Regions from separate parts of the Desulfonatronum zhilinae genome, predicted to be linked through region 2. Evidence: predicted binding sites of a transcription regulator. Region 2 holds the regulator's gene; the other holds the start of a gene.
What was found. Region 2 encodes sigma-54, which starts transcription at its own class of promoters, with help from an activator protein. Its sites were predicted from a motif close to CTGGCACGGNNNNTGCTT; they were not measured.

Region 1 (14,648 bases), on a different contig from region 2:
AGCGTCCGCAGAAGAGCGCTTACGAGCCTTCATCCGCTCGTTCCTGCTGCGCGTGGTGGTGGGAGACGCGCCGGACTGGCACGGTCGGCTGATGGCCCGAGAAATGGCCGAGCCTTCGGAAGCCTTGAGCCGGATGGTCCGCAACTCCATCCATCCCTTGTATCTCTACTTGGCGGACATTGTCCGGGAACTGCTGGCCATGCCACGGGACGAGGACAATATCGACGAGACCATCTTCCTGTGTTCCATGAGCGTCACCAGCCAATGCCTGTTATATTTCACCAGTCGCCACGTCATCGCGGCCCTGTATCCGACGGACGTCGTCGTCACGGACGTGGAGCGCCTGACCGACCACATCACGCGATTTTCCTTGGGGGGTATCCGGGCCGTCGCCGATGGCCCGTACCGTCGCGCGGTATCGCCCGCGATCATTTAACCACACGGAGGTTTCATGAAGATCAGCGCGGAAAAGCAGAGGGAGATGCTCTGGACCATGCAGCTGTCCCGCCGGTTTGAGGACGAGCTGGCCGAGTTGTGCAAGATCGAAGGCAAAATCCCCGGAATGACGATCCTCAGCACCGGACAGGAGGCCGTGGGCTCCGGGGCTTGCGCGGCCCTGGCCCCGGAGGACGTGATCATCTCCAACCACCGCAGCCACAACCACCTTCTGGCCAAGGGGGCCGATCCCAACTCCCTGATGGCCGAGATCTACTGCAAGCGCACCGGCTGCAACAAGGGCAAGAGCGGCACGCTGCACCTGGCCGTGCCCGAGGTCAACGCGCCCTGTACCTCCACCGTGGTCGGCGCCGGGCCGCCCATAGCAGTGGGCCAGGCCTTTGCCCAACAGTACAAGGGCGAACAGCGGGTCACGGTCTGCTTTTTCGGCGACGGCGCGGCGGCAGAGGGATCAGTGCACGAGGCCATGAACCTGGCCGCGCTGTGGCGGCTGCCGGTGATCTTCATCTGCGAGAACAACGTCTACGCCGGGGCCCAGCGCTATGAAGAGCACGCCCCGAACCCGAGCATGGCCGACCGGGCCACGGCCTACGCCATGCCCGGCGAGGCGGTGGACGGCAACGACGCCCTGGCCGTGTATCGGGCCGTGCGGGACGCCAGGGAGCGTGCATTGGCCGGAGAAGGGCCGAGCCTCATCGAGTGCAAGACCTACCGCTGCCGGGGCCACGCAGAAGCCGATCCCCAGCATTATCAGCCCAAGGAAGAGATTTGCGCCTGGCAGGAAAAATGCCCCATCCCCCGCCTGCGGGACGACCTCCTGGCCCAAGGGCTGATCACCGCCGCGGACGTTCAGGCAATGGACGACCGGGTCGAGGCTCTCGTGAAGGAAGCGGTCCGTTTTGCCGAGGACAGTCCGTACCCCACCCCGGAGGAGGCGCTGGAGGATGTTCTGGTGGCGTGACTGATTGGAAAAGCCGCGGTAGAGGATCGCCCTTTCAGGGCTCTTCTTGTTGGACCATCTCCGTCCCAGGGCGTTGCCCTGGGATTCAGGAAGTATTCTACGTAGCCTTGAAGGGGCGGCCTAAAAGGAAGAGACTCTTCCAAAAAGGCAACTACTCAGCACAGAGAAATTCTGTTGCCGGGGTCGGGGTCGGGATCGGGATCGAAAACGCTGGGATGCGTTCTAAATTCTTTCTGTTTCGATTCCGACTCCGATAGCGAAGCGCCGACCCCGACACCGATTGCCGGTGCAAGATCGGACACAAAATGTACTGAGTAGTTACCCAAAAAGAACATTATGCTCCCTCATCAAAGGAAGGACACCATGCAGAAACTCGGAATGGGACAAGCCATAAATCAGGCCTTGCGTGAGGAAATGCGCCGCGACCCCAACGTGTTCATCGCCGGGGAAGGCGTGGGCGTGAGCATTCACTTGAACCCCATGTTTCCCACACACGGCCTGCTGGAGGAATTCGGGCCCGGGCGGATCAAGGACACCCCGGTATCCGAAGCAGCCATCGCCGGATTGGCCGTGGGTGCGGCCGAAGCCGGGCTGCGGCCGGTGGTGGAGATCATGTTCAATCCCTTCTTCACCCTGGCCTCGGACATGATCGTCAACCACGCGGCCAAGCTGCGTTACCTGTCCGGCGGCAAATCTACGTTTCCCCTGGTGGTGCGCATGAAATCCGGCGCGGGAATCGGCGCCGGATGTCAGCATTCGCATAACCTGGAGGCCTGGGCGGCCCATTGCCCCGGCCTGAAGGTGGTCATGCCGGCCACGGCGGCGGACGCCAAGGGACTGCTCAAATCAGCCATCCGGGACGACAATCCGGTGATCTTCATCGAGCACATGGGCCTGTACTTCGCGCCCATGCCCGTGCCCGAAGGGGAATATCTCACCCCCATCGGCAAGGCCGAGGTCAAGCGACCGGGCACGGACGTGACCGTGGTCACCTGGTCCGGCATGCTCGGCGTGGCCATGGCCGCAGCGGAAAAGCTGGCCCAGGAAGGCGTGGAGGTGGAGATCGTGGATCTGCGCACCCTGGTTCCCCTGGACAAGGAAGCCATCCTCGCTTCCGTGGCCAAGACCGGCCGACTGGTGGTCCTGCACGAAGCCACCCGCACCGGAGGCTTCGGCGGGGAGATCGCGGCCGTGGTCATGGAGGAAGGCTTCAACCTGCTCAAGGCCCCGCTGCGCCGGGTCACCGGCCCGGACATCCCGGTCCCGGCCAGCCCGCCGCTGGAACGGTTCTATCTCCCCAACGACGAACGACTGGTCACGGCCATCAAGGAGATTTTGTAACTCCGGGTCATGGACATGATGTGAATGACCACCAATCTGTTTTTCTCCTGAAAAACTAAGTAAATGAATGGCTTTTAAGGCGTTCGAATAAATTTCGCCACCCACATGTAAACAAATTGAGGTTACACAGATGAAATCGCGTATTGCTCAATCAATTGACCTGAAGCTCAATCCCGTGGCCATAATCCTGGCCGATGAGGAACCGAAACAGTCCCTGCGTTTCAAGCCCGGCAAATTTGGCTGTGTTATGTTTCTGTTCGCCAATGCGGCCAAAGGCAAAACCGTTGCATTCGAAAAAGAAACCTACGGATGCTGGGGCGGCGGAGTGGGACTGGGGTTTGGCAACGCCTATCAACAGTTTCCGGGCGGAGAGGTATGTTTCGCCCATTTTCTTTCGTCAGGCAATGAGCAATGGGAAACTGGCCGGGCCGTGGGCAAGGCTGTTGAAGAGCACGCGGGCAAGGCCTTTGCAGATGATTTCCTGAAAGGTGAACGGTATCGCAAAACTCCAGAGTTGGTCCACGACTTCATCGCCGCACTGCCCATCACCGAGATCCCGGCTAAGTATGTCCTATTCAAGCCCTTGGGCGAAGTCGACCTGGACCGGGAGACCCCGCGAACCGTGGTTTTCGTGGTTGATGCAGATCAGTTGTCCGCCCTGGTCATTCTGGCCAATTATGGCCGCAAGGGCATCGAGAACGTGATTATCCCCTGGGCTGCGGGCTGTCAGACCATTGGTATCTTGCCCTACGCAGAAGGCGACAGGGAGCACCCCAGGGCCGTGGTGGGCCTGACGGACATGTCAGCCCGCAAAGCTGTGCGGAAGACGCTGGGCAAGGACCATCTCTCCTTTGCCATGCCCTGGCGGCTCTTCCAGGAAATGGAGGAGAATGTTCCCGGCAGTTTTCTGGAATGCCGGGCCTGGGCGAGCTTGCAAGATCCGGAGCAGTAAGCGGCATCATCAGGCCTTTTGGTCAAGCCCGAAGTAAAACAGGCCTGATGGCCGACCGACAGTCATCCATCGAACCGCAACGCACGGGAGGAGCCATGCGCATCAACCGACGGAAATTTCTGCACTACTCGACCCTGGTGGCCTCGTCCCTGGCCCTGAGCGGCCTGCCCCTCTACGCCTACAACCCCCAGTCCGGGGCCGGTCCCCGGGACGGGGTGCGCCGCAGCTATTGCGGCCTGTGTCACCCGCGCTGCGGCACCCTCTTGCACATGAAGGACGGCAAGGTCTTCGAGGTCAGCGGTGACCCGGACCATCCGGTGACCCGTGGCCTGATCTGCGAGCGGGGGTTGCTCATGCCGGAGCATATCCATCACCCGGACCGGATCAATCATCCCTTGAAGCGGGTCGGGGCTCGGGGCGAGGGGAAATGGGAGCGGATTTCCTGGGATCAGGCCCTGGACGAGGTGGCCGCCAGGCTGAGTCGGCTGCGTGACGCCCACGGGCCGGAAACCCTGGGCTTCACCCACGGCACCAGCCGGACCCATCACTGGGACTGCCGCCGGTTCTACAACCTGTTCGGCTCGCCCAACGTCTGCGGGGCGAACAACATCTGCATGTGCCCGTCCTACGCCACGGAGTTCGCCACCTACGGCGGCATGGCCCGGGGCAATGCCCGGCAGGCCAAGTGCCTGGTGGTCTGGGGCAAGGCCTCGGCCAATTCCTCGCCCATCCAGGCCTGGCCGGCCACCCAGCAGGCCAGGCGCAACGGGGCGACGATCATCGTGGTGGATCCCCGGGAGATCGAGGAAGTGGCCCTGGCGGACATGTGGCTGCAGATCCGGCCGGGCACGGACCTGGCCCTGATGCTGGGCTGGATCCGGCTGATCATTGAAGAAGAGCTGTACGACGCGGACTTCGTGGCCCAGTGGACCGTGGGCTTCGACGAACTGCGGGACGCGGTGCGGGAGTACACCCCGGAAAAGGTCAGCGGGATCACCTGGCTGCCCGTGGAGCAGATCACTGCCGCGGCCCGGATCTACGCCACCTCCAAGCCGGCCCAGCTGCCCTATGCCTACGGCCTGGACAAGCAGGGCATCAATTCCACCCAGTGCGCCCGGGCTCGGGCCATTTTGCGGGCCATCACCGGCAACCTGGAGATTCCCGGCGGTGAGACCTTTGGCCAGACCCCGGAGGTGGCCCGTGTACGCGGGGAATTCGACCTGGTGGCCGCCGAGGCCATCGGGCCGGAGCAGCGGGCCAAACAGCTCGGCGCGGACACATATCCCTTTTTCGGCTTCCCCGGCTGGGAGCGCAACCTGGCCAACAACCGGAAGCTGCCCCGGGGCCAGGTCAACCCGCCGTCCATGTACCGGACCTGCGTGGCCCACATCCGGGATGTGTTCCAGGCGGCGATCACCAAAAAGCCCTACCCGATCACGGCCATGCTTTCCGTGGCCAGCAACCCGATGCTCTCCTTCCCGGACCCCAAAATGGTCTTCGACGCCCTGACCGCCCTGGAACTGTACGTGGTCATGGAATACTACATGACCCCCTCCGCGGCCCTGGCGGACTATGTCTTCCCCTCGGCCACCACGGTGGAGCAGCCCGAACTGTGGGTCACCGGCGGGTTCTGCATGGCCTGTCCTCCGGGCATCGAGCCGCTCTACGAACGCCGGGACACCTATCAGTTCTACCGCGGCCTGGGTCTGCGCCTGGGCCAGGAAAACGACTGGCCGTGGGAGAACCTGGAGCAGGCCTGCGACTTTCGTCTGGAGCCCACGGGGCTGACCTTCCGGGAGCTGACCGAGCAGTACGGTTTTTTCGGCACGCCCGAATTCAAGCGCTACGAAACTTCAGGCTTCGGCACTCCGTCGGGCAAGGTGGAGCTGTATTCCAGCATCTTCGAGGAGTTGGGTTGCGAGCCTCTGCCCACGTACAAGGAGCCCCTCTGGAGTCCGGCCGGGAATTCGGATCTGGCCCGGGAGTTTCCGCTGATCCTGATCACCGGCAGCCGGTTCATGCCCATGTACCATTCCGAGCAGCGCCAGATCACGTCGGCCCGGAAGGTGAATCCGGATCCGCTGGTCCTGCTGCACCCGGAAACAGCCCGGGAACTGGGACTGGAGAACGATCAGTGGGTGCTCGTGACCTCGCCCAAGGGCAAAATCCGGATGCGCCTGCGCACCTCCACCCGCATTCATCCGCGAATGGCCGACGCCCAGCACGGCTGGTGGTTCCCGGAGCGCAGGCAGGAGCTTCCGGAACTCTTCGGGGTCTACGAATCCAACGCCAACATGCTCTGCCCGCTGGAGCCGGAACATTGCAGCCCGGAAATCGGCTCCTGGCCGCATTCGGCGTTGTTGTGTCGGGTTGAGGCCGCGTAATACCAATTCTACTTCGGCAATGCGTTTTTCGCTTGAGAAAATGCAGTTATCGGGGTCGGCGTCGGTATCGGTATCGGTATCGGGATAGATACTGTTTGTTCGCCAATAATCCTAATTCGACCCCGATGCCGATACCGAAAGAGAAGCTTTGAATGAGAAATGGTATAACGGGTCAATCCGTCCCAACGCCTAAACGCCTGAACCGCCCGGAACCATAGGTTCCGGGCGGTTCAGGCGTTTTTGGCCGACAATCAAACATACCCGGCGCTTAGCAGCAGGCTCGCGCCCAGGATGATTATCAAGGCCGCGCCCAGGCAGGCCAGGGTGCGGTGCAGGATGGCGAAGAGGCGTTTAGAGCGACGGCTGACGCCCAGCACGGCGTTGGTGGAGCCGACGGTGATCAGTCCCAAGGCCGAGGCGGTCAGGCCCATGCCCAGGGCCAGGGGGATCATGGCCGCCAAACCGGCCCAGAAGACGTTCAGACTGAGGGTGAAGAGCAGGATCAGGGCCGCGCCGGGGCAGGGCATCAGGCCGGTGGCCAGGGACAGGGTGACGATGTCCCTGGGGCTGGAACGCGGGCACTCATCGGCCTCTTCACCGGATTTCCCCTTTGCCGCCCGCCACCAGTCGAGCAAGGTCTTGCCCAGGAGGAAGAAGCCGATGAGTACGATCAGCGCGTAGCTGATGGACTCCAGCCTTCCTTCCACGGAGTGGAACGCGGCGATGTTCGCCCGCCCCAGAGCCCAGGAAAGCCCGACGATGATCACCACCGCGGAGAGGATGTGGGTGGCGGTGATCAGATTGCCGAAAAGCAGGGCCTGTCGCCAGGTTCCCCGTCGGGAGACGAAATAGGAGCAGACGATGGATTTGCCGTGCCCCGGCCCCAGAGCGTGCACCACCCCGTACAGAAACGAGAGCAGCATCAGCTGCCAAGTGGCCGCGCCAAAAGGCCGTTCCTGGATCTGGCGGGCGTAGCTGGTCATTCGCTGGCGCAGCTCGCGTTGCAGGGCGATCATCTCGGCGAAAAACGGAGGCGTGATGCGCGGGCCCGCGGACGAAGGGCGGGCCAAAGGACGGTCCGGAGGTTCGCGGGAGGTCTGCCCGAATTGCTCTTCCATGGCCGGATGGTGGTCCTGGGAGGGCTGTTCCACGGACGGAGCGGCGGGCCGTTCCCGGGACGGAGGCGTGAGAAACGGATTTTGGGCCAGGGCTTGGCCGATCCAGAGCAACACAAGCATGGCCGTAATCAGGGCGGTTATGGTGGTGCGGATCATGCCGTGGACGCGCTTCCGGAGCGGGAAGCGGAATGGCTACAGGTGATGGGTTTCAAAATCATTGCCGACGTAATCCTGGACCTCGACCCTGCCTTCCAGGGCCGCCAGGGCACTTTCAGCCATAACCCGCGCCTCGGTCAAGCCCAGGACCACCTCGATCCGGGCCCAGGGCGCGAGCCGGGCTGTCAGCTCACGCGCCAGCAGCGCGCTGTGGGCCAGGCCGCCGGCGAGCACGATGGCGTCCAACGGGCTCGGATCGTTTGTGGTGACGAGGACCGGCAGCAGCGACGCGACGTGCTTGGCCGTTGCGTAGATAAAAGCGGCGACCACGGACTTGGCCCCGGCGTCCCCTTGTCGGACAATCTCCTCAATTTCCCGGAAATCGTTGGTCCCCAGGTGCGCGAACAACCCGCCTTCGCGGAGCACGGCGCGGCGCAGATCGGGAATATCCATGACGCCGTCCTCCAGAAGCCGGAGCAGAGGCAGGATCGGCAGAGCCCCGCTGCGCTCCGGGCTCATCGGCCCCTCGCCGTCCAGGGCATTGGTCACGTCCACCACCCGCCCGCGGCGATGTGCGCCGATACTTATGCCGCCTCCCAGATGGGCGACGATGAATTTGCCGTTTTCGTAATCAACTCCCAGACGGCGGGCCGCCTCCCGGGCCGCGCCGCGCTGGGACAGGGCGTGGAAGGTACTCCGGCGGCGGATGCGCGGCAGGCCGGTCAGCCTGGCTTCCGGGCACAGCTCGTCCGTGACCACCGGATCCACGATCAGCGCCTGGCCTCCGCAGCGCTGCGCAATCTCCAGTGCCAACGGCGCGCCCAGATTGCAAGGATGCTCCCCAAAGCGTCGCAAGCGCAAATCCCCAAGCATCTGCGCGTCAATCCGATACACCCCGCCGGGCAACGGGGCCAGCAACCCGCCCCTGCCCACCACGGCGTCCAGCCGATTTTCACCCGCCTGGTCGAGAACAGCGAGGATGGGTTCCAGGCGCAGCGCGAACTGGCTCCAGACGTCGGGAAACCCGGCCAGCTCGGCCTTGGAATGCTGAACCTCGCGGGACAACGTCGGCTCCAGGTCTTGGAACAGGACGACCTTCGTGGAGGTGGAGCCGGGGTTGATGGTCAGGATGGTCTTTTTCATGAATGTCCGGGGGGTCAGAGGTCGACTGGATGATGATGTTCCGAATCGTGGCTCACGGCTCGCACCAGATAGACCGCCAGGGCCATGGAAAGCAGCTTGGACCTGGGAGAGTCGCCGCGGGAGGGAACGACGATGGGCACGGAGCTGCCCACCACGACTCCGGCCACGTCCAGGCCGAGCAGGGTGTTCAGGCATTTGTAGAGCACGTTGCCGCTTTCGATGTCCGGCGTGATCAGAATGTCGGCCTGACCGGCGACTTCGTTCTGGAAACGCTTGCTGGCCGCGGCCTTGGCCGAGAGCGCGAGGTCCAGGGCCATGGGACCGGCCACATGGGCGTCGCCGAGGGCGCCTTCCCGGCCCATGCGCGCGATCAGATCTGCGTCCAGGGTGGACGGCATGGCCGGATAGTTGACCTTTTCCGTGGCCGCGAGCATCGCCGCCCTTGGAGCCGCAATCCCCAGGGCTCGGGCCACGGTCAGGGCGTTGCGCAGGATTTCCACCTTGCGCTGCAGGTTGGGGCGGATGTTGACCGCGGCGTCGCTGAGCAGCATCAGCTTGCCGGAATGCGGGTTCTCGAACACCGTGACATGGCTGAGAATGCCCTGGGGCGGAACGCCGCCGGTCTTGTCCAGCACGGCCTTGAGCAGCGTACTTGTGGAGACGGCTCCCTTCATGATCAGCGCGGCCTCGCCCTCCCGAAACATCCGGACGGCCTCCCGCACCGCGGCCTCGTCGTCCGGAAGGTCGACGCCGCGCAAGTCCGAAATGTCCGCGCCCAGATTCTCGGCGATGCGCCGGGTGGCGTCCATGTCGCCGATAAACACGGGCTCCACCACGCCTGCGGCGTAAGCCTGCATCGCGGCCTCCAGTACGAAGGCGTCCCCGGAACGGGCAATGGCCAACTTTGGGCTTTGGTCAGCCGTGGCCGCCGAACGGATCAGATCGTCGAGGGAAGTGATGGTCATGGGAGTCATGGGTGTCATCGGTGTCAACGAAACGGCCGAAGATATCATTCGTCCCCGCGCTTGAGGGCGATCATCCCGGAACGGCACAGGCTCTTGATGCCGTGGGGCTTGAGCATGTTGATCAACCCGTCCACCCGTTCCCGGTCCCCGCTCATTTCCACGGTGATGGTCCGTCGGCCCATGCCCACCACGTTGGCCCGGAACACCTCGAAGATCTGCATGATCTGGGTGGTGGTGGCCGGGTCCATGGCCACCTTGACCAGGATCAGCTCCCGGTCCACGAATTCCTTGCGTCGCAGATCGTCCATGCCGATAATCACGTCCATCGCGGCCATGTCCTCGGTGATCCGCTGGACGTCCTCGTCGGTCCCGTCCAGGCCGATGGTCAGCCGGGAAATGTCCGGGTCCTCGGTCTCCCCGGCGGAGATACTGCGGATGTTGACGTTGTATTTCCGGATGGCCTGGGCCATGTCGGCCAGGACTCCCGGTTTGTTTTTGGTCAAGGCGGATATGGTCTGGGTCATGAAGGAGACCTCCTTGTTCTGGCGGAATGCTGCCTGTTTAAATATTTATACATAAATGTAATATTAGAAGCTAAACTGATAAAAAAATGAGCATTGGAATACAAAAATGTAATAAAATTGTTTCCTGCCTTGCGGAGAGATTTGTAATCTCCTAATATATCATGCAATATTTTCTTGGAACGACTTTTGCTAAATTGCGTGCAAATGGAACAGGCCCTGAGGAAACAGAGGGGACGAGCCACGGGAGAGGCCTTTATGGAGAGTGCTCGTCTCCCGCGCTGGTCGCCGCGCTTTCTGCCGGGGACGATTCTGAACAGGACGTCAGGTTTGCAAGTACGTTTTTTCTTGAGGCCGGATATTTGTCAACACGAGAAGAGCTACAAAGGAGAATTTTCATGAGCGGAATCCAGTCACGTCTGAACGCCATTTCAGCGGTCACCAACTACGTACCCTCCGCGGCACCGCTGAACTTCGCGGAAACCAAGCCCACGGATCTGTTCGGCTGCAACGTCTTCAACGACAAGGTGATGAAGGAACGACTGCCTTCGGATGCTTACAAGTCTTTGAAGAAAACCATTGAGTACGGCGAAAAGTTGGACCCGGCCCTGGCGGACATCGTGGCCAACGCCATGAAGGATTGGGCCATCGAAAAAGGGGCCACCCATTTCACCCACGTATTCTACCCGTTAACCGGCCTGACCGCGGAAAAGCACGACGCCTTCCTGGTCCCGGACGGCAGCGGCGGGGCAATGGCCCAGTTCAGCGGCAAGCTGCTGATCCAGGGCGAGCCGGACGCCTCCAGCTTTCCCTCCGGGGGGTTGCGAACCACCTTCGAAGCCCGCGGTTACACGGCCTGGGACGTGACCAGCCCGGCCTACATCCTGGAAAACCCCAATGGAACCTTCCTGTGCATTCCCACGGCCTTCGTCTCCTGGACCGGCGAGGCCCTGGACAAAAAAACGCCGCTTCTACGCTCCTTGCAGGCCCTGAACAAGCAGGCCAAGCGCGTGCTCGGCCTGTTCGGCGTGGAGACCAAGCTCCCGGTGACCTCCTATGCCGGCCCGGAGCAGGAATACTTCCTGATCGACCGCAACTTCGTCTTCACCCGCCCCGACCTGCTCATCGCCGGTCGCAGCCTGTTCGGAGCCAAGCCGGCCAAGGGCCAGGAATTCGAAGATCAGTACTTTGGAGCCATCCCGCGCCGCGTCCTCTCCTTCATGATGGAAGTGGAGCGGGAGCTGTACAAGCTGGGCGTGCCCGTGAAGACCCGACACAACGAAGTCGCTCCCGGACAGTATGAAATCGCGCCGATCTTCGAGGCCGGCAACCTGGCCACGGACCACAATCAACTGGTGATGACCGTGTTGCGCAACGTGGCCAAGCGCTACGGCATGGAATGTCTGCTGCACGAAAAACCCTTCGCCGGGATCAACGGCTCCGGAAAACACCTGAACTACTCCATCGGCAACGCCGAACTGGGCAGTCTGTTCGATCCGGGGGAAACCCCCCATGAAAACGCCCAATTCCTGATCTTCTGCGCCGCGGCCATCCGGGCCATGCATAAGTTCGGCGCGTTGTTGCGGGCCACCGTGGCCACGGCTTCCAACGACCATCGTCTCGGCGCCAACGAGGCACCTCCGGCGATCATGTCCGTCTACCTGGGCGCGCAACTGACCGACGTGTTCGAGCAGATCAAGGCCGGAGCCGTAAAAGGATCCAAGAAGAAAGACGCCCTGACCGTGGGCGTGGACACCCTGCCGCCGCTGCCCATGGATCCGGGCGACCGCAACCGGACCAGCCCCTTCGCCTTTACCGGCAACCGCTTTGAGTTCCGCGCCGTGGGTTCCGCCCAGTCCATCGCCGGGCCGCAGGTGGCTTTGAACACGATGATGTCCGAGTCCCTGGACTACATGGCCACGGAACTGGAAAAGGCCACCAAGGGCGATCCCGGAAAGCTGAACAACGCCGTCCAGGCCCTGCTCAAAAAAGTCATCATTGAACACGAGGCCATTATCTTCAACGGGGACGGCTATTCCGAGGAATGGCACAAGGAGGCCGAAAAGCGCGGCCTGCCCAACCTGAAGACGACCCCCGAGGCCCTGCCCGAGATTACCAGCAAGCCGGTGATCGAGCTGTTCAAAACCTACGGCGTGCTCTCCGAGGCGGAACTGCATTCACGCCAGGAGATTTATCTGGAGCAGTACAGCAAGACCATCAACACCGAGGCCAACCTGGCCATCCGCCTGGCCAAGACCGTGATCTTTCCGGCCGCCGTGCGCTACCAGGGAGAGTTGGCCGCCACCTGCGCCAACCTCAAGGCCATCGGCCACGACGTGAAGATGATCACCCTGGAGGACGTGACCGCCAAGCTGCGTTCCCTTCAGAAAGCCGTGGGCGATCTGGAGGGTGCGCTGGGGAAGGTCCCTCATGGAGATACCCTCAAGGAAGCCAAGTATTTCTGCGAGGCGATCCTTCCGGCCATCAACACGGTTCGTGAATGGGCCGACTGCCTGGAGACGTTGGTGGCCGACGATCTGTGGGCCCTGCCCAGCTATCAGGAGATGTTGTTCATCAAATAGCCGGGACCCCACGCCTACTGGAAACGAAAAAGGCCGCCCATTGGGCGGCCTTTTTCGTGGTGAAATCAAATTCAACGACGCGGTTCCGTTTTAGAAAGTAACCGCGCGTTATACCATTCTAATGCAAAGCTTCTCTTTCGGGGGCGGTATCGGTATCGGCATCGGGGTCGAATTAGGATTATTAGCGAACAAACAGTATCGATCCCGATCCCGATACCGACGCCGATAGTATTATTGCGAAATCGGGCGATACTCGCCGCCCTGGTCCGTGATTTCCTGGAGTACGGCCTGACAGATATCTTCCAGGCGGGCCTGGCAGGGTGGGGTCAATTCGGTGCCCCAGGGGTCGAACTCCTTGGGCTCCATGCCGATGACCACGGCGTCCGGGCAGTTGCCCAGAACCTTGCAGGTGGCCAGGGTTTCCAAAAGGTCGGTCTGGTGCATGGAGTTCTTGAAGGCCACGCTCTTGCCCATCTCCACGCCGGCCAGACGGTACAGCGTTCCCGGGTCGCCGCCGTTGACCACGGCATCCACGACGATCAGCCGGTCAAACTCCATGATCGGTTCCATCAAGGCCATGCCCAATGTACCGCCATCCATGAGTTCGACGTTGGCTGAAAAGGAGTACTCGGCGCGCAGTTTTTCCACGGTCTTGACGCCGACGCCTTCGTCCTTGAGCAAAATATTGCCCACGCCAAGAACCAGAATTTTCGGAGAGTTCTGTTCGTTCATCGGATTTTCCAAATACGGAGAGCGAAGATTCCCCGACCCTCGGGGTCCCTTCGCTCTCCGTTGATGCATATCGTCCGGCGTCGCGAAAGGCAACGCCGGACGTTCATGTTATGTGGTTACAGGACCTTGAACTCGTGGACCTGGTTGGTCTTGGAGTCGATGACGTGCACGCCGCAAGCAATACAAGGGTCGAAGGAGTGCACGGTGCGCAACAGTTCCACGGGACGCTTCGGATCGGCGATGGGCGTGTTGATCAGCGCCTCTTCCACCGGTCCCAGCTTGCCCTTGTCGCAGCGCGGTCCGAGGTTCCAGGTGGAGGGGACAACCAGCTGGAAGTTCTCGATCTTGCCGTCCTTGATCTTGATCCAGTGGCTCAGCGCGCCGCGAGGCACGTCGGCGAATCCGACACCCTCGGCCTCGTCAGGCATTTCATGGTTCTCGGCGATCTTGTTGTTCCCGCTCTTCAGGTTGTCCACCAGTTCGTCCAGCCAGTCTTCCATCTTCTGGGCGATGGTCAGGGTGTGGATACCGCGGGCGGCAGTCCGACCCAGAGTGGAGTGCAGGGCTTCGGGGCCCACGCCGAGGTGGTTCAGGACCAGATCCACGGCGGCGACGGTTTCCGGCTGGCCTTTGCCGTAGGCCACCAGCACGGCTGCCAGCGGGCCGACTTCCATGGGCTCGTCATTGTACCGCGGGGCCTTCATCCAGGAGTAGCGCTCGGTATCGCCCAGCTTGGTGTACTTGGGCTCGGTCACGCCTTCGTAAGGATGCCGGGCTTCGGAACCTTCGTACCAGCTGGCGGCAACGTGCTCGTAAATGGCGTTGGGATCAACGTCATGCACGGTGGACAGGTCGCGATTCATGATCACGCCGGGCGGCAGCCAGCGGCTGTTCAGGTCTTTCTCGATTTTCGGATACTCGCCGAAGGCCAGGTAGTTGGTGCATCCGCCGATGCCGGCCCAGTCCTTGTAGTAGGAGGCCACGGCCAGCAGATCCGGGATGTATAGCTGTTCAATGAATTCCCGTGTTTCGCGCAACAGGGAGCGGTACTCTTCCAGCCGCTCGGGTCGCAGGGATTCGTAGCAGGTCACCCCGCCGCTGATGGTGAACTGGGTGTGCGGGACCTTGCCGCCGAAGATGGCGATGGCCCGGGTGGCCTTGATCTGCAGGCGCAGGGCCTCCAGGTAGTGGGCCGTGGCGATCAGGTTCACTTCCGGCGGCAGGTAGTAGGCCGGGTGTCCGCCCAGGAAGTCGGCGTTGGTGAAAATACCGAGCTGGCCCTGGTTGACGTAGGTGGTCAGCTTTTCCTGAACGGCCTTCAAGTCCTCGGCCTTGGT
Region 2 (14,648 bases):
GACGCCGAAGTTGCCGTAGAACGGGGCCACGTAGCCGATGGACTTGGGGTAGTCGTAGTCCAGGAAGAACTGGCCGTCCTCCAGCTTGACCACTCGGGAAATCGGCAGAAAGTCCACCAGCCGCTCGCATACGCCCACCGGACCGGAGCCCGGACCGCCGCCGCCGTGCGGGGTGCCGAAGGTTTTGTGCAGGTTCAGGTGGACCACGTCGAAACCCGCGTCCCCAACGCGCATCTTGCCCAGAATGGCGTTCAGATTCGCGCCGTCGTAGTAGAGCAGGGCGTCCACGGAGCGGACCAGTTCCACGATCCGGGGCAGATGCTGCTCGAACAGCCCCAGGGTGTTGGGGCAGGTCATCATCACGGCGGCCACGTCCTCGCTGAGCACGGCTTCCAGGGCTTGGGGATCGACGATCCCGTCCCTGGATTCCAGACTGATCACGTCAAAGCCGGCGATGGCCGCGGAGGCCGGGTTGGTGCCGTGGGCCGAGTCCGGCACCACGACTTTGGTCCGCTTGCGGCCTTTGTCCTTGTGGTAGGCGGCGATGATCATCGCTCCGGTCAGCTCGCCGTGGGACCCGGCCATGGGGTGGGCCGTGAAACCAGCCATGCCCGTGATTTCGCACAGCAGCCGTTCGGTCTCGAAAATCACTTCCAGGGCGCCCTGAGCAAAATGGCCCGCCCCCCGGAACTGGGGCACCAGCGGGTGCAGACGGCTGAAGCCCGGCAGGGCCGCGGCCTGTTCCATAAATTTGGGGTTGTACTTCATGGTGCAGGAGCCCAGGGGGTAGAAGTGGCTGTCCACGCCGAAATTGAGCCGGGAAAGCCGCGTGAAATGGCGCACCACATCCAGTTCGCCCACCTGGGGCAGACAAGGTAGTCCGTCTCGGGCCAGTTCCTGGGGGATCAAGCCGGTCAAGTCCTTCTTCAATTCCCGCAGCCCGACGCCGGGACGTCCGGAAACGGATTGTTCGAATATGGTCTTCATAACGCGCCTCCCAGCAACTCCTTGAGGATACCGATGTCTTCGCGGGTGTTTTTTTCCGTGCAGGCGATGAGCAGAACGTTTTCCAGACCCGGATAGTAGCGGCCCAGGGGAAAGCCGGGCAAAAAGCCGCGTCGGGTCAGACGGTCGAGGACGTGGTAGACGGGCTTGGGCAGGACCAGGGCGAACTCGTTGGCAAAAGGGCGCTGGCTGAGCAGTTCGGTGCCGGGGAGCTTGAGCAGGCGTCTGGCCGCGTAGTGGGCCAGTTCGGAGCAGTGCGTGGCGGTGTTGGCCAGCCCCTGGGGGCCCATCAGACAAAGATACGTGATGGCGCGCAGGGCGCAGAGAGCCTGGTTGGAGCAGATGTTGGAAGTGGCTTTCTGGCGGCGGATGTGCTGCTCACGGGCCTGGAGGGTCAGGACGTAGCCGGTTCGGCCGTGGGAGTCGGTGGTTCGCCCGACGATCCGGCCGGGCATCTGGCGGATCAGGGCCTTGGTGCAGGCCATCATGCCCAGATACGGCCCGCCGAAACTCAGGGGCAGGCCCAGGCTCTGTCCCTCGGCCGTGGCAATGTCCGCGCCCATGGCCCCGGGCGTCTTCAGGACGGCCTGCATCAGCGGGTAGACGGAGATGATGTTCAGGGCCCCCAGGGACCGGGCATGAGTGAATAGACCGGTAAAGTCCTCCAGGGACCCGAAGAAGTTCGGGTTTTGGACTATGACCGCCGCGGTATCGGTATCCATCGCCGCGGACAAGGCTTTCTGGTTCGAGCCGCCTTCCCGGTGGGCGACCACGGTCATCTCCAGATGGAGGTTGGACGTGTAGCAATCCAGCATCCTGCGGTAGATGGGGTTGACGCACTCGTCCACCACGATCTTGCGGCGTTTGGTGTGGCGCACGGCCATCATCATGGCCTCGTACAGGGCGGTCCCCCCGTCGTAGACCGAGGCGTTGGCGTACTCCATATCCAGGAGGCGGCAGACCGCGGTCTGGTACTCGAATATGGCCTGGAGCGACCCCTGGGAGGCCTCCGGCTGGTAGGGAGTGTAGGCCGTGGCGAACTCGCCGCGGGAGGTCAGAAAATCCACCGCGGCGGGAATGGCGTGGTCGTAAAAGCCCGCGCCCAGAAACCCAACGAGCCGGGTGTTGTTTTTGTCCGCCAGAGTTTCCAGGTGCCGCATGACCTCGTGCTCGCCGAGACCTTCCGGCAGGTCGAAGCTTTTGGGCCGCAGGGCCTCGGGGATCTCCGCGAACAGGGCGTCCATGTCGGCGACGCCGACGATGTCCAGCATGCGGCGCTGTTCGTCCGGGGTGTGGGGAATGTAGGGCATGGTTTATTCTACTCGTCGCTACACTCGGCGATGGCTTTGTATTCCTCGGGGGACAGCAGGCCCTGGGGAGGCTCGCTGAGCCGCACTCGGATCATCCAGCCCGCGCCGTAAGGGTCCTGGTTGATTTTTTCCGGCGCGCCGTCCAACTCGGCATTGACTTCGACGACGGTCCCGGAAACCGGGCTGTTCAACTCGCTGGCCGCCTTGACCGACTCGATGCTCCCCATTTCCCGGCCCTGAACAACGGTGTCGCCCAGGGAAGGCAGTTCGATGAAGGTGATGTCGCCAAGCTGGCACTGGGCGAAATCCGTGATGCCGATCAGGGCTTCCTGGTCGGTGACGCGGACCCATTCATGGGACGAGGTGTAGAGCAGATCATTGGGAATCATCAAGGGCTCCTTGGAGGCGGGTTCAACGGTTCAACGGTTCACGGTCCAACGGTTCAAGAGTTCGCGGGGCAAAGGTTGGGTTCATAGCGGTTCAAGGACGATTCTGGCAATATCCGGGGCCAGGGAAATGACCTGGAACGGCGGCCTGCTGTGGACGGCCTCGGCCTGTTCCGGGCAGGAATCCGTGATCCAGATCGTCTCAAAACTCTCGTCCTCCAGGCGGTGCCAGCAACAATTGGGGAAGACGCCATGTGTGGCGAAGGCGCTGACTCGGGCCGCTCCTTTTTCCAACAAGAGGTTCTTGCATTCGATCAGGGTCCCGCCGGACATGATCAGGTCGTCCACGATGAGCACGTGCCGATTCACCGGGTCGCCTTCCTTGATCAGGACTCCGCGCCGATCGCCCCGGCGGGCTTTGAGGCAGACGATCTGTGGAAATTCCGGAAACAGGCGACCGAAGCGTTTCCAGGCACCCTCGTCCGGAAAGGCGATGGACAGGTCGGGCTCGTCGCGAACCCGGTCCTTGAGCAGAGGGATCGCCGTTTCCAGCCTGGGGATTACGCTGTCGGAAAAGTAGAATCGTTCCTGCAAGGCGTGGATATCGTAGATCACGATCTGGGCCGGACCGGACATGGTCAGAGGAATGTCCGAGAGCAGGCGGGCCAGGGTGGCCGCCGTGGCGATCTGGCCTTCTTCCTCCACCCGCTCCATAGTTCCGGTGGGAAAATAGGGCAGGATCAGCTTGAAGGAGCGCACCGCGTAGCGAGGCAGCTCAAAGAGCACGGCCAGTTGGGCGAACATCTCCGCGGGGGTTGTCAGGGTGCTCAGGAAAGCCACGTCGCGGTTGCGCAGCCCGGGCGCGTTCTCGATGCGCAGGTTGGGAAAGCCGTCTCGGAAATAGGACCAGTCGATGCGACCCAGGGTGATCCGATCCGGGTGGGCCGTGTGGATGCGCAGGGCCGTTTCGGTCATTTGCGGGCAGAAGAAAAGATGGATCATGAGGGCTCCCGGTGGAGGGCAAGGACAGGGTCAAGAGGGAGGTCAAGGGAAGCGCGCAGGGCCTTGAGTTCCCGGCCGGTCAACGGTCGGATCGCGCCGGGAGGGAGGTCGCCCAGGCGGATTGGCCCTTGGGAGACGCGTCGCAGGCGGACGATGTGCAGCCGCAGGTCGCGGCACATCCGGCGGATCTGGCGATTAACCCCCTGGCGGAGGGTCATCTCCAGGGTTACGGCGTTGTCCGGCGCTCGGGGTGAGCGGTCCTCGATGACCCGTGCCCGGACCGGCGCGAGTTGGTCCCCCTCGGCCAGGCGCATCCCCTTGAGCATGGTCGCCAGTTTTTCCGGGGTGACCCGGCCACGAACGCGGACATGGTAGACCTTGGGGTGTTCCCAGCGGGGATGGGTCATGCGCAGGGCCAGTTCTCCGTCCGTGGTCAGCAGAAGCAGGCCTTCGGAAAGTAGGTCCAGTCTGCCCACGGAAAAAGGGCGACGACCACGGATGTCCGGCGCAAGCAGATCAAGGACGGTTGTGCGGCCCTGGGGGTCATGGGCCGTGGTGACGACGCCCGGAGGCTTGTGCAGGACCAGATAGAGGTGGTCCGACGGCTGGACTGGACCAAGGCGGATCTCGCGTCCGTGGACCCGGACATGGTCCACGGCTGGATCGACGCGGATTCCCGGCGAGGCGGCCACGGTTCCGTTGACCATGACCGCTCCGGCCAGAATCAGATCGTCCGCGGCCCGGCGGGAACAGAGCCCGGCCCGGGCCAGGGCCTTGTTCAGCCGGATGGCCTGTCCGACCTTCGTGGTGTTCGCCGCCGAATCATGCTCCTCCGAACTGTTCATCTGGAGAGAATAGGTCCGTGATCGCCGAAGGGTCAAGGTGTGGAGGAGTTCCTTTTTCCTTCCGATTCCAGTTCTGATTTGACCACATGGTCAGGGGCGTCTATAGGCGTTGGTCGGTATTGCGTCGGAGTTTCAGGCCGTCGATACGCGGCGGTTGTATTTTTGTGAACGATTTCGAAGGAAAATCGGCACTCGATTTTCTCTTGCAAAGATTGTACTCTCCATTTTTTATCGATTCAAAGGGGAGGAGGCGTGCGTCGGAAAGTCATTGCCGGAGCGTTGATCCTGTTCGTGCTTGGTTTATATTTCTTTTCCGGTGATGCACCCGAGGAGCGGCGTACCGTCGGTCCCATCGCCGGCGGAGCGGACACGGACGTGAGCATGAGCGGGGTGGAGATGCGCCTGGGCCAGGAGGGGCGAACCCTGTGGACCCTGCGGGCTCTGTCCGCGTCCTACGACCAAGGCCAACAGATGGTGTTGCTCAACGCCCCGACCATCGTAAAAAGTCTGGATGGTCGGGACATTCCCGTGATCGTCAGCGCCCCCCTGGGGGAGGTGGATCAGGCCACCAGCGATATCCGGCTTTGGTCCGGAGTGCATATGGAATATGGTCCGACGTATCTCAATTCCGACGAGGCCGTTTTCGTTCAGGTGGATGAAACCATTTTTCTGCACGGTGACATCCTCCTGGACCGCCAAGGACTGCAATTGCGCTCGAAGCGGGGCGACGTTGACCTGCACACCTGGGTGGTCAACGCCGAGGGCGGAGTGGAAGTGATCATTGCCAAAGACAGTTTCGGACACGGGTTGTAGATGGAAACTCGGTTTTCATTGACCCGGCTTTTGCGGGTCACGTTTCCGGTCGTTTTTGTGGCGCTGTTCCTGTTTCCGGGTTGGAGTTCTTCGGCGGAAGAGCAGGCCATCCCGACGCGGATCACGTCCGAGCGGCTGCGCTACTCCCATCGCGATCACCAGATCGAGTTCATGGGGGACGTGCGGGTGGACAGGCCGAATTTTCAGCTCCGTTCGGAGCGGCTGGTAGTGCTTTTGCGAACCCTTCCCCGGGAGGCTCGACCCGAGGGCATGGCTCCGGAACAGGACATGGAAGCTCAAGTGGACATTGAACAAATGATCGCTTTTGGCCAGGTCTTTCTGAAGCACGAGGACCGTGTCGGCCACGGCGACATGGCCACCTATTGGGTGGACCAGAGCGTCCTGCGTCTGGAAGGCAACGCCCGGGTGGAAGAAGGCGGGACCCGGTTGGAAGGCAACGTGATCACGCTCAATGTTGAAGAAAGAGAGGTGGATGTGCAGGGACGCACCGATCGTCGAGTGGAAGGAATGTTTCTTTTGCCTCGGGAACAGGGGGCGCGGTGAAGGCCCTTCTCTCCGGCAAGAGTCTGCGCAAAAGCTTCGGCCAGAAAGAGGTGGTCCGGGATATTTCCATCCGGGTCGAGCAGGGGGAGATCGTCGGCCTTTTAGGTCCCAACGGAGCCGGGAAAACCACCACGTTCTACATGCTGGTCGGGGTGATCAAGCCCACCAGCGGGGTGGTGGACCTGGACGGAAAGCGGATCACCACTTGGCCGCTGCATGAGCGGGCCCGGCTGGGGCTGAGCTACCTGCCCCAGGAGAGTTCGGTCTTCAAAAAGCTGACCGTGATGCAGAATTTGCGGATCATCCTGGAGTACACGGACTTCACCCCGGCCATGCAGCGCAGAAAGGCCGAGGCCCTGCTGGAGGAACTGGGCATCTCCAAACTGGCCGACCAGAAGGCCATGTTTCTCTCCGGCGGGGAGCGCCGCCGTCTGGAAATCGCCCGGGCCCTGATCCGGAATCCGAAATTCATGTTGCTGGACGAACCCTTCGCGGGTATCGACCCCCTGGCCGTGGACGACATCCAGGAGATCGTGATGTCCCTCAAGGAGCGGGGGATCGGTGTGTTGATTTCGGATCACAACGTCCGCGAAACGCTGAAGATTTGCGACAGAGCATCCATCGTCTTCGAAGGACGGGCCATTTTTGAAGGGTCTCCGGAAGCCATCGTGGCCGATTCCATCGCTCGGAAAGTTTACCTCGGTGAGGACTTTTGCTTATGATTGATCAACAATCGGGATTGGCGTTCCAACCGGTCAGCCCGGTCATGGAGGCGAAAACGCGACATGGCTCTTGAACTGCGCCAGCAACTGAAGTTGACGCAGCAGTTGGTGATGACCCCCCAACTGCAACAAGCCATCAAGCTGCTTCAGCTTTCCAGGCTGGAGCTGGTGGAAAGCATCCAGCAGGAATTGCTGGAGAATCCCGTATTGGAGATCGCGCCGGAAGGCATCGATGAGACGGTGGAGACCCCGATAAAAGACCCTGCCGAGGATCGGTTCCAGTCCGTCAACGTCGAGGAGCCCCGGCAGCTTCACGATTCGGAGTGGCAGGACTACCTGGGAGAATTTTCCAGCATCAGTCGACAGATCCAGGGCCGGGACTGGGAAGTCCCGGAAGAGGGCATGAGTTTCGAGGCCCGGCTGGCCGGCAAGTCCACGCTGATCGGCCATCTTTCCTGGCAGTTGCGGCTTTCGGCCTTGTCGGAGCGGGAATTGGCCGTCAGCGAGGTGATCCTTGGCAACCTGGATGCCGTGGGGTATCTTTGCGAATCCATTGAGGACATCGCCGCCATGGCCGGCTGCGAGACGGAGGAGGCGGAGCGGATCCTGCGGATCATGCAACGCCTGGACCCCGTGGGGGTCTGCGCTAGGAACCTGCGGGAGTGCCTGCTGGTCCAGATGGACGAACTGGGGCTGGACGACCCGATTCTGGTCTCCCTGGTCAAGGATCATCTGGAGGAGCTGGAAAAACGTCGCTACAAGCCGTTGGCCAAGAAGTTCAAGCTCTCCATGGAGGAAATCAAACACTACCTGGACTGCATCCAGCGCCTGGACCCCATGCCCGGCAAGAGCTTCGGCTCCGATGATCCTCAGTTCACCAGCCCGGACGTTTACATCCTCCAGCACGGCGGCGATTTCATCGTGGTTCTGAACGAGGACGAGATACCGGGTTTGATGGTCAATGAGGCCTACGCCAAGGAGCTGTCCGTTCACGACAAGGGGACCAGGGACTACATTCAGGAAAAGGTCCGATCCGCTCACTGGTTGATGAAAAGCCTGTACCAGCGCCAGCGGACCCTGCACAAGGTCGCCGAAAGCATCGTCCGGTTCCAGATTGATTTTTTTCGCCATGGGGTGACGCATCTGAAGCCGATGATCCTCAAGGATGTGGCCCTGGACATCAACATGCACGAGTCCACGGTCAGCCGGATCACGACCAGCAAATACATGAGCACGCCCCATGGAACGTATGAACTGAAATTTTTCTTCAACAGCGCCCTGGGTATGGACGACGGGTCGGAGGCCGGCTCGGAAAGCGTCAAGGCGGAGATCAAGAAGCTGATTTCCGAAGAGGACCCCAAGCGTCCGCTCAGCGACGAACTGATCTCGCAACTTTTGAAAAAGTCCCTGGGCGTGAACATCGCCCGCCGTACCGTGGCCAAGTACCGCATGGCGTTGAACATCGAGTCGTCTTCCAAGCGCAAGGCCATTTTTTAGCCATCCCGGATGCTCCCAACGGAGCGAACAACCTCAAACCAACCCAGAACCCGTTTTACTTCGGAGGTGTCGCATGGAAATAACTTTTACTTTCAAGAATTTCGAGCCGTCCAATCACCTCAAGGGCTACGCCGGCGAGCGTTTCAATAAAATCAACCGTTACCTGCGTCCTGAAGATCAGGGCGAACTGGCCGTCAACCTTTCCGTGGAAAAGTATCGGCATATGGCCGAGGTGATCCTCACGGGCAAGGACATGCATTTCTCCGCCACCACCGAAAGCGAGGACATGTACTCCACCATCGACCTGGTCCTGGACAAGCTCGAGGCTCAGGTGCGCAAGACCAAAGAGAAGAACAAGGACCATCGTCGCGGTCAGAAGAGCCAGTCCGCGCGGGTGGACGTGATCACCTTTACCCAGGACGAGACCGGCAAGCGGGCCCAGACCATCACGGAAACCGACAATTTCGAGCCCAAGCCCATGTCCGTGGACGAGGCGGCCATGCAATTGGAAGCCCTGGGCAACGATTTCCTGGTTTTCTTCAACGCGGACATCGAGCGCGTCAACGTCATCTACCGCCGGAAAAGCGGCGATTTCGGTCTGATCGACCCGGGTATCTAGTCGATGGTCCTCAAGGATTTCTTGAGCAAGGACTTGCTGCTCCCCGATTTGCAAGCCAGGAACAAGACGGAAGTGCTGGCGGAATTGGTCGCCGTGCTGGCCCAAAACGTGCCGAGTCTGGATGCCGAGGCGGCCTTTCGGGTGCTCAAGGACCGGGAAAGTCTCGGGAGCACGGGCATCGGCGAAGGAGTGGCCATTCCCCACGGCAAGCTGGAGGGGCTGGACAGGATCGTGCTGGTGGTCGGACGCAGTTCCGAAGGCGTGGATTTCGACGCCCTGGACCGCAAACCGTGCCATATTTTTTTCATGGTCCTGGCCCCGGAACAGGTCGCCGGAATGCACCTGCGCATCCTGGCGTCCATCACCCGGCTGCTCAAGGACGAGACCTTTCGGCATGCCTTTCTCACGGCCCAGGACAAGGAGCTTTTCTGGGACGCCCTCAGTTCGGCGTGATGGTATTTTATTCGTCCACACCGTAGGGGCACGGCGCGCCGTGCCCCTACCCCAAAAGGCAAACCGCGATGAGCGCAGACCAACCGCGAAAACCGTGCGAACTCTCCCTGGTCATGATCACCGGACAGTCCGGGGCCGGAAAAAGTACGGTCCTGAACGTCTTCGAGGATCTGGGGTACTACTGCGTGGACGGTCTGCCGGCCGGGCTGGCCGGACAGTTGCTGACCCTGTCCGAGGAGATGAAGCTGAACCAGTACGCCGGGGTGGCCCTGGGGCTGGATGTGCGCCAACCGGACTTCGCCCTGCAATGGGAGCAGTTCGTGGAGCGGATGGACCTGGCCGGGATGTGTCCGAAACTGGTCTTTCTGGAGGCCCGGGACGCCGTGCTGATCCGGCGCTACGCCACCACCCGCCGTCCGCATCCCCTGGAAGCCCAGGGCATGGGATTGGACCAGGCCATCTTCCGTGAGCGGATCATGCTGGAGGGGTTGCGCAAGCACGCCGACTTGGTGGTGGATACGTCGGATTTTTCCATCCACGACCTGCGACGGGTGTTTCAGGAGAAATGGCCCCTGGATCAGAAACTCGGCGAAGGGATGCGCATTCACTTGATTTCCTTCGGCTTCAAGTACGGCGTTCCTCTGGAGGCGGATCTGGTCTTTGATCTGCGGTTTCTGCCCAATCCCTACTTCGACCCGGAACTGCGCCCCCTGTCCGGTCTGGACGAGCCCATTGCCCTCTACGTGCTGGGGGACGACCCGGGAAAGGACTTTATCGGTCGGTTCGAGGATTTTTTACGGTATCTGTTGCCGTTGTACGCGGTGGAAGGCCGGTATCGGTTGACCATGGCCCTGGGATGCACCGGAGGGCGGCATCGCTCGGTGGCCGTGTCCCAGGCCGTGTCGGCCGCGCTGACGGCCGTCGGATTTTCCGTTACCATTGAACATCGTCACCTGAATCTGGGATAGCAGCGGATTTCGGTTTTTTGGGGGAACATGCGGTGATTGGAGTCGTATTGGTCACGCATACGGAGTACGGCGCGTACTTGCTCAAGGCCGCGGAGCTGATTCTCGGTCCTCAGCAGGATTGCTACTTCGTCAGCGTGGATGTGACCAAGGAAGTGGAAAAGTCCCTGACAGAGATCAGAAAGAGCGTCAAAAGCGCGGATCACGGTCCCGGGGTGGTCATTCTGACGGATATGTTCGGGGGGACGCCGACCAATTTGAGTCTGTCGCTGCTGAACAAAAGCGAGCATCAGTTGGAAGTGATCACCGGCGTGAACCTGCCCATGCTGCTGCGCGTGCTCGGTTCGCGCAAGCTGTCCCTGGCCGAACTGGCCAAGGAGGCCAAGGCGGCCGGATCCCAGGGAATCGTCGTCGCCGGGGATATTCTGCGCAGCAAGGTGGCCAAGGAGTAGGCCGGAGCGATCATGAACTGGGTGCGCATCGACAATCGTCTGGTCCACGGCCAGGTCATCGAAGCCTGGGTGCCGTATCTGGGGGCTAGGTACATTCTCGTGGTCAACGACGAACTGGCCGCCGACGATCTGCGTCAGGAGATCATCCGCTTGGCCGTGCCCAGCGGCGTGGAGCTCACCTTCGTCGGGGTCGAGCGCATCGCCAAGCATTTGGATGAGCACGGCCGGGTCGTCCACCCACGTGGCGACACGCTGCTGCTGTTCGCCACGTGCGGCGACGTGCAACGGGCTTTGCAGGCCGGGTTTGCGTTGAGCACCGTAAACATCGGCAACCTGCATTATTCCCCGGGCAAACAGCAACTCTGTCCGCATGTGGCTCTGAGCAGCGAAGACATCGGCTGTCTGAAGGCCTTTGCCAAACGGGGCATTCATCTGGATTTTCGCTGTGTTCCCAACGATTCGACGCAGGTGAAGACCTCATGGTGGGGATGAGCATGGACGCGCTGGCCTGGGCGGGCTTGGCGTGTTTTTTTTTGTCCTGTTTTCCCTGGCCCGATTCGGCCTGAATCTCGGATTTCTGGATCGGCCCCTGGTGATCGGGATGCTTTGGGCGGCCGTGACCGGCCAGTGGGAAACGGCCTTGCCCGTGGCGCTGTTTTTCGAACTGCTTTTTCTGGATCTCTTTCCCATCGGGACGTACATTCCCCCGCATGGCCCCTTTGCCCTGCTGACATCCTTAGCCTTGATGAACGTCTTCGATCTCGTCCAGGCTCCGGTGATCTTCATGGTCATGTTGTTGTGCGCGCCCACGGCCCTTTTGGGCAGCCGTCTCGAATTGTTGCAGCGCCGGAGGCAAAACGCCGTGTATACGCAAATGCTTCAGTCCACGCGGGGTGGCGCGGATGCAACCACCTCCCCGATGAATCCAGCGGGAATGGCCCTGCTCCAATCCGTCGCGGTGAATCTGACGGCGTTTATCGTGGTCATGGCCCTGCTCGTGCCGCTCACCGACGTGTTCTTGCAGCAATTCCGCGGGCGTGTCCTGATGCTGCCCATTACCTGGCCGATGGTCTGGATGATCGGAACCGTCGGGGTTCTGCTTTCCCTGCGCTCGCGCAGGGTCTACGCCCTGCTGCTGGGGGCGGTGGCCCTGGCCGGAGGGTATTACTGGTTCAGCCATTTCGCGTGACGGACATGGTCGGGATATCACGGGCATGCGTTGCTTCGTGGGCCGCTAACACCCGGATCAGTTCTGAATACCCAATTGTTCAAGGAGGATAGTTCGTGATTTTCGACATCGAGAAAGAGACCGCGCCCCGGGAGGATCTGGAGCCGTTGCAGTTGTCCCGGCTCCGGAACCTGGTGGAACGGGTCAACGCCAACGTGCCGTTTTATCGGCGTAAGTTCGAAGAAACCGGCATACGTCCCGAACAGATCAAGAGCCTCAACGATTTGAAGTACCTGCCGTTTACGGAGAAACAGGACTTGCGCAACAACTATCCCTTCGGCCTGTTTGCCGTGCCCAAGGAAAACGTCGTGCGCATCCATGCCTCGTCCGGTACCACCGGCAAAGCCACGGTGGTGGGGTATACGCACCGCGACGTCCGGAATTGGGCCTCCCTGATGGCCAGGGCCTTCATGGCCGCCGGGGTCAACCGAGGTGACGTCGTGCATAATGCCTACGGATACGGCTTGTTCACCGGCGGGCTGGGCGTGCATTACGGCGCGGAGGAGCTGGGGGCGACCATCGTGCCCATTTCCGGCGGAGGCACCAGGCGTCAGGTGATGCTGCTTCGGGACTTCGGCCCCACGGTGCTGTGCAGTACCCCGTCCTACAGCCTGTTCCTGTTCGAAGCAGCCCAGGAAGCCGGGATCCCGTTCAGTGAGCTGCCCATCCGCGTCGGCATCTTCGGAGCGGAACCCTGGTCCGAGGAGATGCGCCACGACATCGAATCCAAGCTGGGTCTGATCGCCCTGGACATTTACGGACTCTCCGAGATCATGGGACCGGGGGTGGCCATGGAGTGCGCCGTGGCCCAAAAAGGCCTGCACATTTTCGAGGACCATTTCCTACCGGAAATCATCGACCCGATCACCGGCGAGCAGTTACCGCCCGGCGAGACCGGCGAGTTGGTCCTGACCACCCTGACCAAGGAGGCCCAGCCTCTGATCCGTTATCGGACCCGGGACATCACCTCCCTCAACTACGTTCCCTGCCGCTGCGGCCGGACCCATGTCCGGATGAGCCGGATCAAAGGGCGTAGCGACGACATGTTGATCATTCGCGGGGTGAACGTCTTTCCGTCGCAGATCGAAGCCCTGCTGCTGGAAACCGAGGGCCTGACCCCGCACTATCAGTTGATCCTGGACCGCCAGGGCGCCATGGACACCCTGGAGGTGCGGGTGGAGGTGGATGAAAAGCTTTTCTCCGATGAGGTGCGCCATCTGCAGCGCCTGGAGGGCAAGATCCAGGGGAACATCAAGGAGTTTCTCGGTGTGACGGCCAAGGTCAAACTGGTGGAGCCGCGCAGCCTGGCTCGTTCCGAAGGCAAGGCCAAACGGATCATCGACCAGCGGCCCAAGGTCTGAGAGCGCATCACGGTTTCCCAATCCGTCATAGAACCTGAATCCCTTACAGGGAGGGCAGAACAATGAAAGTGGAACAGATTTCGATTTTTTTGGAGAACCGGGCCGGGCGACTGACGGACGTGACCAGGGTCTTGTCCCAGGGCGGGATCAACATCCGGGCGTTGTCCTTGGCCGATACGTCGGACTTCGGGATTTTACGGTTAATCGTCACGGACCATGAACGGGCCAAGCAGTTGCTCAAGGAAAACGGCTTCACCGTTGGCCGGACCTCCGTGGTGGCCGTGGAAGTGGACGACAGGCCCGGGGGACTGCATTTCATTCTGGAACTGCTCAGCAATAACCAGATCAACGTGGAATACATGTACGCCTTTGTTCAGCAGACCGGAAAAGACGCGGTTATGATCTTCCGGTTCGACCGGACGGATCAGGCCGTTGAGATATTACAAGCCAACAAGATTCGGATCATCCCCGGGGACGAACTCTACAATCTGTAGGCCGCGGAACATGACGACCGTAACGTGTTGCTGTTCAACTTGGCATTGGAGGCAGGATCGATATCGACCCCGAGCCTGTCCTGGCTGTTTGAGTCATGTTGAGCGCAAATAGAAAAATAGGGGGCAGAGATGAACAGATTGGGTTTGACGTGCCTGATGATTTTGTTGGCGGCGTTTTTGGCGCTGATGTTCACCGCGACCGCCGCCATGGCGCAGCGTCCGGTATCCTTGCGCTTGGCGCACTTTTTCCCGGCGACCCACCCGGCTGAGACGGAACTGGTCCAAGGTTGGGCCAAGGCTCTGGCCGAGGCGTCCGACGGGCGAATCGACGTGGTCAGCTATCCGGGCCAGACTCTGCTCGCGGCTCCCGAGATTTATGACGGCGTGGTCACGGGGATCGCGGATATCGGCCTGTCCGTTTTCGCCTACACCAGGGGTCGTTTTCCATTGTTGGAAGTGTTCGAACTGCCCGGCGTGACCTACAAGAATTCCAAGGTCGCCAGCCAAGTGGCCTGGGACGCGATCAAGACCTTGAACCCGGCGGAGGTCCAGGACACCAAGCTGCTGATGGTCCTGGCCACCGGACCCGGTGATCTGTTCACCAAATCGCCCGTGCGCACCCTGGAAGACTTGCAAGGCTTGGAAATTCGGGCCACCGGGCTGAGCGCCAAGACTCTGGCCGCATTGGGCGCCATCCCCGTGGCCATGCCTCAGTCCGAGGCCTACGAGGCCCTGTCGCGCGGGCTGGTCAAGGGCAATCTTTCGCCCTTGGAGGTTTTGCAGGGTTGGCGGCACGCCGAGGTCACCGACTATCTGACCATGACCCCGTTTCTTTACAATACCTTGTTCTTCGTGACCATGAACCAACGCGCGTGGGATCGGCTTCCAGAGGACCTGCAAGCGGTGATCACCGAGGTTTCCGAACAGTTCTT

Region 1: a site for sigma-54 is predicted at 10,175-10,192, ahead of AC559A_RS06085 (glutamine synthetase III family protein). Genes of this name have one in related genera too.

What each region holds. Positions count from the first base shown of each region.
Region 1 covers NZ_FXUJ01000005.1:44,266-58,913, forward strand. Annotated here, with positions in the region: gene AC559A_RS06040 (DUF1956 domain-containing protein) at 1-436, shown strand, start outside; gene AC559A_RS06045 (thiamine pyrophosphate-dependent dehydrogenase E1 component subunit alpha) at 452-1,417, shown strand; gene AC559A_RS06050 (alpha-ketoacid dehydrogenase subunit beta) at 1,781-2,758, shown strand; gene AC559A_RS06055 (DUF169 domain-containing protein) at 2,889-3,710, shown strand; gene AC559A_RS06060 (molybdopterin-containing oxidoreductase family protein) at 3,806-6,094, shown strand; gene AC559A_RS06065 (nickel/cobalt transporter) at 6,346-7,368, opposite strand; gene buk (butyrate kinase) at 7,405-8,511, opposite strand; gene AC559A_RS06075 (phosphate acyltransferase) at 8,526-9,476, opposite strand; gene ilvN (acetolactate synthase small subunit) at 9,521-10,000, opposite strand; gene AC559A_RS06085 (glutamine synthetase III family protein) at 10,396-12,579, shown strand; gene AC559A_RS06090 (HyaD/HybD family hydrogenase maturation endopeptidase) at 12,811-13,311, opposite strand; gene AC559A_RS06095 (nickel-dependent hydrogenase large subunit) at 13,428-14,648, opposite strand, start outside.
Region 2 covers NZ_FXUJ01000008.1:96,773-111,420, forward strand. Annotated here, with positions in the region: gene gcvPB (aminomethyl-transferring glycine dehydrogenase subunit GcvPB) at 1-987, opposite strand, end outside; gene gcvPA (aminomethyl-transferring glycine dehydrogenase subunit GcvPA) at 984-2,315, opposite strand; gene gcvH (glycine cleavage system protein GcvH) at 2,324-2,704, opposite strand; gene AC559A_RS08495 (phosphoribosyltransferase family protein) at 2,786-3,703, opposite strand; gene AC559A_RS08500 (pseudouridine synthase) at 3,700-4,548, opposite strand; gene AC559A_RS08505 (LptA/OstA family protein) at 4,801-5,361, shown strand; gene AC559A_RS08510 (LptA/OstA family protein) at 5,362-5,925, shown strand; gene lptB (LPS export ABC transporter ATP-binding protein) at 5,922-6,647, shown strand; gene rpoN (RNA polymerase factor sigma-54) at 6,711-8,144, shown strand; gene hpf (ribosome hibernation-promoting factor, HPF/YfiA family) at 8,218-8,763, shown strand; gene AC559A_RS08530 (PTS sugar transporter subunit IIA) at 8,767-9,216, shown strand; gene rapZ (RNase adapter RapZ) at 9,285-10,184, shown strand; gene AC559A_RS08540 (PTS sugar transporter subunit IIA) at 10,232-10,633, shown strand; gene AC559A_RS08545 (PTS sugar transporter subunit IIB) at 10,646-11,125, shown strand; gene AC559A_RS08550 (hypothetical protein) at 11,157-11,822, shown strand; gene AC559A_RS08555 (phenylacetate--CoA ligase family protein) at 11,918-13,222, shown strand; gene AC559A_RS08560 (ACT domain-containing protein) at 13,285-13,716, shown strand; gene AC559A_RS08565 (TRAP transporter substrate-binding protein) at 13,846-14,648, shown strand, end outside.